3 regions of the Sphaerisporangium sp. NBC_01403 genome follow, and region 3 is predicted to be linked to each of the others. Evidence: riboswitches for the same ligand, from Rfam matches in the RefSeq annotation. Region 3 holds a riboswitch; each other region holds the start of a gene.
What was found. Region 3 has a riboswitch for thiamine pyrophosphate ahead of thiO (glycine oxidase ThiO). Riboswitches for the same ligand answer to the same signal wherever they lie in the genome.
Positions count from the first base shown of each region.

Region 1 (2,259 bases), 3.1 Mb from region 3:
ATCGGTGAGTGGGGACTTGGTCGTCGTCGGCGCCGGCATTGTCGGCGCATCGGTGGCCTATCACGCCGCCCGGGCGGGCGCCGCGGTGACGTTGGTCGACGCCGGGCGGCCAGGCGCCGGCGTGACGGCGGACTCGTTCGCCTGGGTCGGAGCGTCTGGCGTGCGTAAAGGTCCGGCCGCCGGGCTGCGGGCCACCGCAACGGCGGAGTACCACCGACTCGGGGCCGAGTTGCCGGGACTCCCGGTTACCTGGTCCGGCTCGCTGAGCTGGACCAGGGAGGGCAGTGCGCCGGACGCCGGGCCCGGGCAGACGATCGTGGACGCGGCCACCGTGGCGACGCTCGAGCCCACCCTTCGGCAGCCTCCGGAGTGGGCTGTCTGGGCGCCGGGTGACGGCGCTGTTGACTCGGTGGGCGTGACCGAGCGGCTGGTCGCGGCCGCTCGCACCCATGGAGCTCGGGTACATCTGGACACGCCGGTTACCGCGGTCCGCCGGGATACAGCGGGCCAGATTACCGGGGTTGAGACGGCAGCAGGACCCCTCTCCGGTGCGACGGTGGTGCTGGCGGCCGGAGTTGCCACGGCCGCGCTGGGCGCGCCGCTCGGCGTGCGCGTCCCGGTCGAACCGTCGCCGTCGCCGCTGTTCCGGCTCCGCGCCCCGGCCGGTCTGGTCCGCACCGTGGTCAACACTGAGGACTTCGATCTTCGGCAGGTCGCCGCGGACCAGCTGATCGCCGCCGCGGACTCGCCCGAACGGACCCTTGCCGCCGTCCGGTCCACTTTCCATGGCGCCGGGAGCGTCGAGCTGCTCAGCACCCGACTCGGAGCGCGCCCAATGCCGGCCGACGGTGAGCCGATCGTCGGCCCGGTCGCCGAGGTCCCCGGCCTCTATTTGGCAGTGATGCACTCGGCGGTCACGCTCGCCGCGGCCGTGGGCCGCCTGGTCGCGCGGGAGTTGGTCGACGGAACCGTTGAGTCGGCTCTGTCAGGTTGCCGCCCGGATCGCTTCTAATGGCACGGCCCCGTTGCAGCCTGCCCCGCTGCTGCTCTCGGAGCAGGACCGCTTGAGTGCGCTGAAACAGCCGGGAAGTACAGCTACCGCTACGCACTTAGCTGTACTTCGGCGGACGGAGCCGTGAGACGGTCGTGATCCCATGCCCCTGTGGTCAGATGCCGTCTGATGAGGCAAGATAGGGCGCTAACTGCATAAGCCGTAGCGGGAGCTCGGGAGCGCCGGGCTGAGAGGGCAACCGACCTGTTGCCGACCGCATGAACCTGTCCGGGTAATGCCGGCGTAGGGAGCGTGCGATGACGTCCGCCGTCGGCGAGGTCCCCCTGACACTCGACGAGGCCCCTCCGAAGACCTTGGGCCTGCTCGACCAGGGTGCCTTCTGGGCCAACCTCGGGGTGAGCCTCCTCGGCTTCTCCGGGGCCCTGTACCTGCTCAACCCGCTGGGCGACACCCCGCTGAGCCTCGCCGCCGCCGTCCTCGCGGCGGTGGTCGGCAGCCTGATCGGCACCGTGATGGTCGGCCTCGCGGCTGTGCCCGGCGCGCGCACCGGCGCGCCGGCGATGGTGCTGCTGCGCGGCCTGTTCGGGGCCAGGCTGTCGTACGTCCCGACGGTTCTGAACATCGTCCAGATGCTCGGCTGGGGGGCCTTCGAGCTGTGGGTGATCGCCACCGGGGCGCGTGCGATCTTCGGTGACTCGGTGCCGTACTGGGTCTGGGTGGTGGCGGCCGGGCTGCTCACCATCGCCCTGACGATCCGGCCGCTCGGCGCCATCCGCCTGCTCCGCCGCTTCGTGACGGCCGGGGTGGTCGTCGCGATGGTGTGGCTCGCGGTGGCGCTGCTGCGCGAGGCGCCCGCGCTCGGGGGCGGCGACTGGAAGGCCTTCGCCCCTGCCGTCGACTACGTGATCGCGCTCTCGGTCTCCTGGGTGCCGGTGGCGGCCGACTACGCGCGGCACTCGCGGTCGGGCCGGGAGGCCTTCGCGGGGGTGGTCGGCGGCTACACGATCGCCCAGGTCGCGTGCCTGGTCATCGGCATACTCGCGCTGGCCCTGGTCGGCAACGACCCCGACCGCGTGTGGGACGCGTTCGTCGCGGTGCCCCTCGGCGGCCTGTTCTTCGGCATCCTGGTGCTGAGGGAGGCCGACCAGTCGTTCGCCAACGTCTACTCCACGGCGATGTCCCTGCAGAACCTCCTGCCGAGGGTGGACCGGCGCGTCCTCTCGATCGGCGTCGGCGTGCTGACCACC
Region 1 covers NZ_CP109534.1:7,971,484-7,973,742, reverse strand. Annotated here, with positions in the region: gene OG589_RS35850 (NAD(P)/FAD-dependent oxidoreductase) at 17-1,012, shown strand; TPP riboswitch at 1,207-1,318, shown strand; gene OG589_RS35845 (purine-cytosine permease family protein) at 1,309-2,259, shown strand, end outside.
Region 1: linked by a shared signal. The riboswitch ahead of OG589_RS35845 (purine-cytosine permease family protein) and the one ahead of thiO (glycine oxidase ThiO) in region 3 are both predicted to bind thiamine pyrophosphate.

Region 2 (2,259 bases), 3.6 Mb from region 3:
CCGAGCGGGTGGGCGTCACCCCCGCGGCGGTGGGGCAGTACGAGACGGGCATGACCCACCCCCGTCCCGACCTCATCCCGCGCCTCGCCGGCGCCCTCGGCGTTCCGTTGGCGTTCTTCCTGTCCGGCCGGCCGCACGCCAAGCTCGACGGGTCCATGGCCCACTTCCGCAGCCTCCGCTCCACCCGGGTCCACCAGCGGGCCAAGGCCGCCGCGTTCGTCGAGCAGGTCTGGGAGCTGACCCACGCGCTGGAGAAGCGCGTACGGCTGCCGCACGTCGACCTGCCGGGCTTCTCGGGCGGCGAGGTGCACTCGGGGGTCGAGCTGCCACGCGACCCGGCCGCCGCCGCCCGGGAGCTTCGGCGGCACTGGGGGCTCGGCACCGGGCCGATCTCGCATCTCGTCCGCCACATGGAGGCCCACGGCATCGTCGTGGTCCTGCCCCCGCCCGACGAGGACGCCACCACGGTCGACGCCTTCTCGACCTCGCAGTTGCCCCGGCCGATCGTCGTCCTGACGGCCAACCGCTTCGACGACATCCACCGCTACCGCTTCACCGCCGCCCACGAGCTCGGCCATCTCGTCCTGCACGGCGACACGGCCGCCGGGGACGTCCAGCAGGAGCGCGAGGCCGACACGTTCGCGGCCGAGTTCCTGACCCCGCGCGACAGCATCCTGCCCGAGCTTCCCCGGCGCCTCGACCTGCGCCGGCTGGCCGAGCTCAAGCACGTGTGGGGCGTCTCGATCAGCTCACTGCTCTACCGCTGCCGCGAGGTCGGGCTGCTCTCGGACTCCTCGGCGAGCCGGGCGTACCAACGTCTCGGCGCCCTCCGCGACCAGCCGGGCTTCGCCAGCGAGCCCATCACCGGCTACCCGGGGGAGCACCCGGTGCTCCTGCGGCAGGCCTTCGACCTGGCGGCGGCGGACACCGACCTCACCATGGCCACACTCGCCACCCAGCTCGCGTGGCCACTCCCCCGCGTACGAGAGCTCCTCGGCATCCGCGACCAACGCCCCAAACTGGTGATCGTCCCCTGATGGCGATCCCCCCTGAACCGTTGCGGCAACGGGGTGCGTTAGCCTCGACCACGACATCGCGGGAGTCCGGCGCACCGGGCTGAGAGTGCGGCTGGCGCGGCCGCAGACCGCTCGAACCTGACCGGGTCATGCCGGCGTAGGGAGTTGTTGTGATGACGACGTTCGAGCCGACCGTTTCTTACAGCGAAGAGCTGTGGGAGGCCATCCAGCCGATCTACACCGCGATCCTGGACCATCCGTTCATCACCGGGCTGGTCGACGGCACGCTGCCGCGTGAGGCCTTCCGGCACTTCGTGGTGCAGGACTCCCACTACCTGCGGGACTACGCGCGGGCGCTGGCCCTGTGCGCCGCCAAGGCACCGACCGAGGACGACGTACGGGCCTTCGCGAGCGACGCGGTGGGGGCGATCGCGGCGGAGCAGGACATGCACGCGGAGTTCATGGCCCAGCTCGGCGGCTCGTCGGCACAGGCCGCGGAGCTACCGGTGGGCCCGACCACCCGCGCGTACACGAGCTACCTGCTGGCCACCGTGTACGGCGGGTCGTTCCTCGACGGCCTGGCCGCGGTGCTGCCCTGCTACTGGATCTACGCCCGCGTCGGCGAGGCGCTGCTGGCCAAGTCGTCACCCGACCCTCTCTACCGGCGCTGGATCGCCACCTACGGCGACGAGGCCTTCCAGAGCGTCGTCCGCCGCGTGGTGGCCCTGACCGACCGAGCCGGGGAAGAGTCCACCCCCCGCCAGCGCCTCCGAGCCCAGGAACACTTCATCACCACCTCCCGCTACGAATGGATGTTCTGGAACGCCGCCTGGCACCAGGAATCCTGGCCCATCTGAAGGTGGCTGGGCGGCCTTGCGGTGATTATGGTGACCCGGTTTGGTAGATGTCGCCGGTTCGGGTTAGCCATACCAGCCGGCCGGGGCGTGACTGGTGGACATGGACGCCGGGCACGGTGCCCTTGATGCGGTGGTGGCGCCGGTGGAGCGCGGCCAGGTTGCCATAGGCGGTGGGTCCACCCTGATCGTAGGCACGGGTGTGGTCCACGTCGGCGCTCCACGCCGAGTGGTTGCACGAGGGCGCCAGGCAAGTACCATCACGCGCTCTGACCTTGGCGTCCAACGTCGCGGATGGACGGTAGCCGGCTTCGGACGGGGGAAGATCGTCTACTTGCCGGACCGCTTTGAGGACGGGCACGATCTGCGCACGGGCGGCTCCGGTGACA
Region 2 covers NZ_CP109534.1:8,484,112-8,486,370, reverse strand. Annotated here, with positions in the region: gene OG589_RS38170 (helix-turn-helix domain-containing protein) at 1-1,037, shown strand, start outside; TPP riboswitch at 1,086-1,197, shown strand; gene tenA (thiaminase II) at 1,190-1,873, shown strand; gene OG589_RS38160 (DUF222 domain-containing protein) at 1,899-2,259, opposite strand, start outside.
Region 2: linked by a shared signal. The riboswitch ahead of tenA (thiaminase II) and the one ahead of thiO (glycine oxidase ThiO) in region 3 are both predicted to bind thiamine pyrophosphate.

Region 3 (2,259 bases):
AGGGCACCGGGTCGTACACGGCGGTCTCGCCGAGGAGCGTGGCCACGGCGGTCTCCGGCGCGTTCAGCGCGGTGTCCCAGTGCTCGACCCGCATGCGGCGGCCGAAGCGCCGCGACCACCAGTTCGCGCAGTCGCCGACGGCCACCACGCCCTCCATCGAGGTGCGCAGGTGCTCGTCGACCACGACGCCGTTGTCGATCTCGAGGCCCGAGCCCGCGAGCCACCCGACGGTGGGACGCACGCCGACGCCGGTCACGACCACGTCGGCGGGGATCCACGAGCCGTCCATCATGGTCAGGCCGCCCGGGTCGACCGAGCCGACCATCGTGCCGAGCCTGAGGTCGATGCCCGCCTCGGCGTACCAGGGCACGGTGCGCGCGCCCACCTCGGTGCCGAGGGCCACGGCCAGCGGCGACTGGGCGGCCTCGACGACGGTCACCGCGCACCCGGCGCGGCGGGCCGCCGTGGCGACCTCCGCGCCGATCCAGCCCGCTCCGACGACCACCACGTGGGCCTTGGGCACCAGCAGGGCGCGCAGGGCGAGGGCGTCGTCGATGGTGCGGAGCACATGCTGGGTGCCCTCGCCGCGCAGCCTGATGGGCGAGGCGCCGGTGGCGATGATCAGCCCGTCGTACTCCACCTCGCCCTCTGTGGTCTCGAGCGCGCCCTCGCGCAGGCCCTTGGCCGCCACGCTGGTGCGCAGGTCGACGTCGAGGGCGCCGAGATCGGAGTCGACGACCGTGGAGTCCAGCTCGCCGAGCAGCACGGCCTTCGACAGGGGTGGACGATCATAGGGGCGATGGTTCTCGTCTCCGACCAGAGTGACGCGCCCTCGGTAACCGCGCGCCCGCAGCGCTTCGACACTCCGCACGCCGGCCAGCCCGGCTCCGACCACCACGACATGATTCACAACCTGACCCTAAGCGGCCAGCCGGGTAACTCGCCAACGGCGATTTGGTAACGAATTGGCTCACCATCGCACACAGGCAGTAATGAGAACACTCAAGCGGGTGCGCAAGCCGTATGGAGGCAGGAATAGGCTGGTGCCGTCAGCACGCGCGGGAGTCCGGCGAGACCGGGCTGAGAGGAGGGCTCACGGCCCTCGACCGCTAAAGACCTGATCCGGATCATGCCGGCGAAGGGAGCGGGACCTTTGGTGGACATGCCAAACATGCCCCATACGCACGTGGATGTGGTCGTCGTGGGCGGGGGCGTCGTCGGGCTCTCCGTCGCCTGGCGGGCCGCGCAGCGCGGTCACGCGGTCACCGTGGTCGACCCCGCGCCCGGGTCGGGCGCCTCCCACGCGGCGGCGGGCATGCTCGCCCCGGTGAGCGAGGTCACCTACACCGAGGAGCCCCTGCTGCGGCTGGGCCTGGCGTCCCTCGCCCTGTGGCCCGCCTTCGCCGCCGAGCTGTCCGGCGAGGCGGGCGTGGACCTCGACTACCGCGCCGACGGCACCCTGGACGTCGCCTTCGGCGCGGACGACCTCGCGGCGCTCGGCGAGCTGGCCGGTTTCATGGAGAAGCTCTCGCTCCCCGTGGAGCGCCTGACGGGACGCGAGTGCCGCCGCGCGGAGCCGATGCTCGCACCCTCGGTCCGCGGCGGGGTCCTGGCGCCGGGGGACGCCTGGGTGGATCCGCGCCGCGTGACCGCCGCGCTGCTCGCCGCGCTGGCGCGCCGGGGGGTGAGCGTGGTGGGCGACCGCGTCACGGGCTTCGCCGTCGAGGGCGACGTGGTGCGCGGGGTACGGCTGGCGGGCGGCGGGGCGGTCGCCGCCGACCGGGTCGTGCTGGCCGCCGGGGCCTGGTCGGGCGCCCTGGACGGCCTGCCGCCAGAGGTCCTCCCCCCGGTGCGCCCGGTCAAGGGCCAGATCATGCGGCTGCGCGGCGCTCCGGGGTTCCTCGGCCGCTGCGTGCGCGGGATGGTCCACGGGTCAAGCGCGTACATGGTGCCGCGCGGCGACGGGGAGATCGTGCTCGGCGCCACGCAGGAGGAGATGGGGTTCGACACCCGCGTGACCGCCGGGGCCCTATGGGAGCTGCTGCGGGACGCGCGGGAGCTCGTACCGGGCCTCACCGAGCTGGAGGTGACCGGCATGTCCGCCGGCCTGCGTCCCGGCACCCCCGACAACCTCCCGGTCGTCGGGCGTACCGCGCTCGGGGGCCTTCTGATGGCCACCGGCCACCACCGCGGCGGTGTCCTGCTCTCCCCCCTGACGGCCGACCTGCTCACCGCCGAACTGGCCCTTGAAGGCGATGG
Region 3 covers NZ_CP109534.1:4,884,495-4,886,753, forward strand. Annotated here, with positions in the region: gene OG589_RS21985 (NAD(P)/FAD-dependent oxidoreductase) at 1-910, opposite strand, end outside; TPP riboswitch at 1,049-1,161, shown strand; gene thiO (glycine oxidase ThiO) at 1,163-2,259, shown strand, end outside.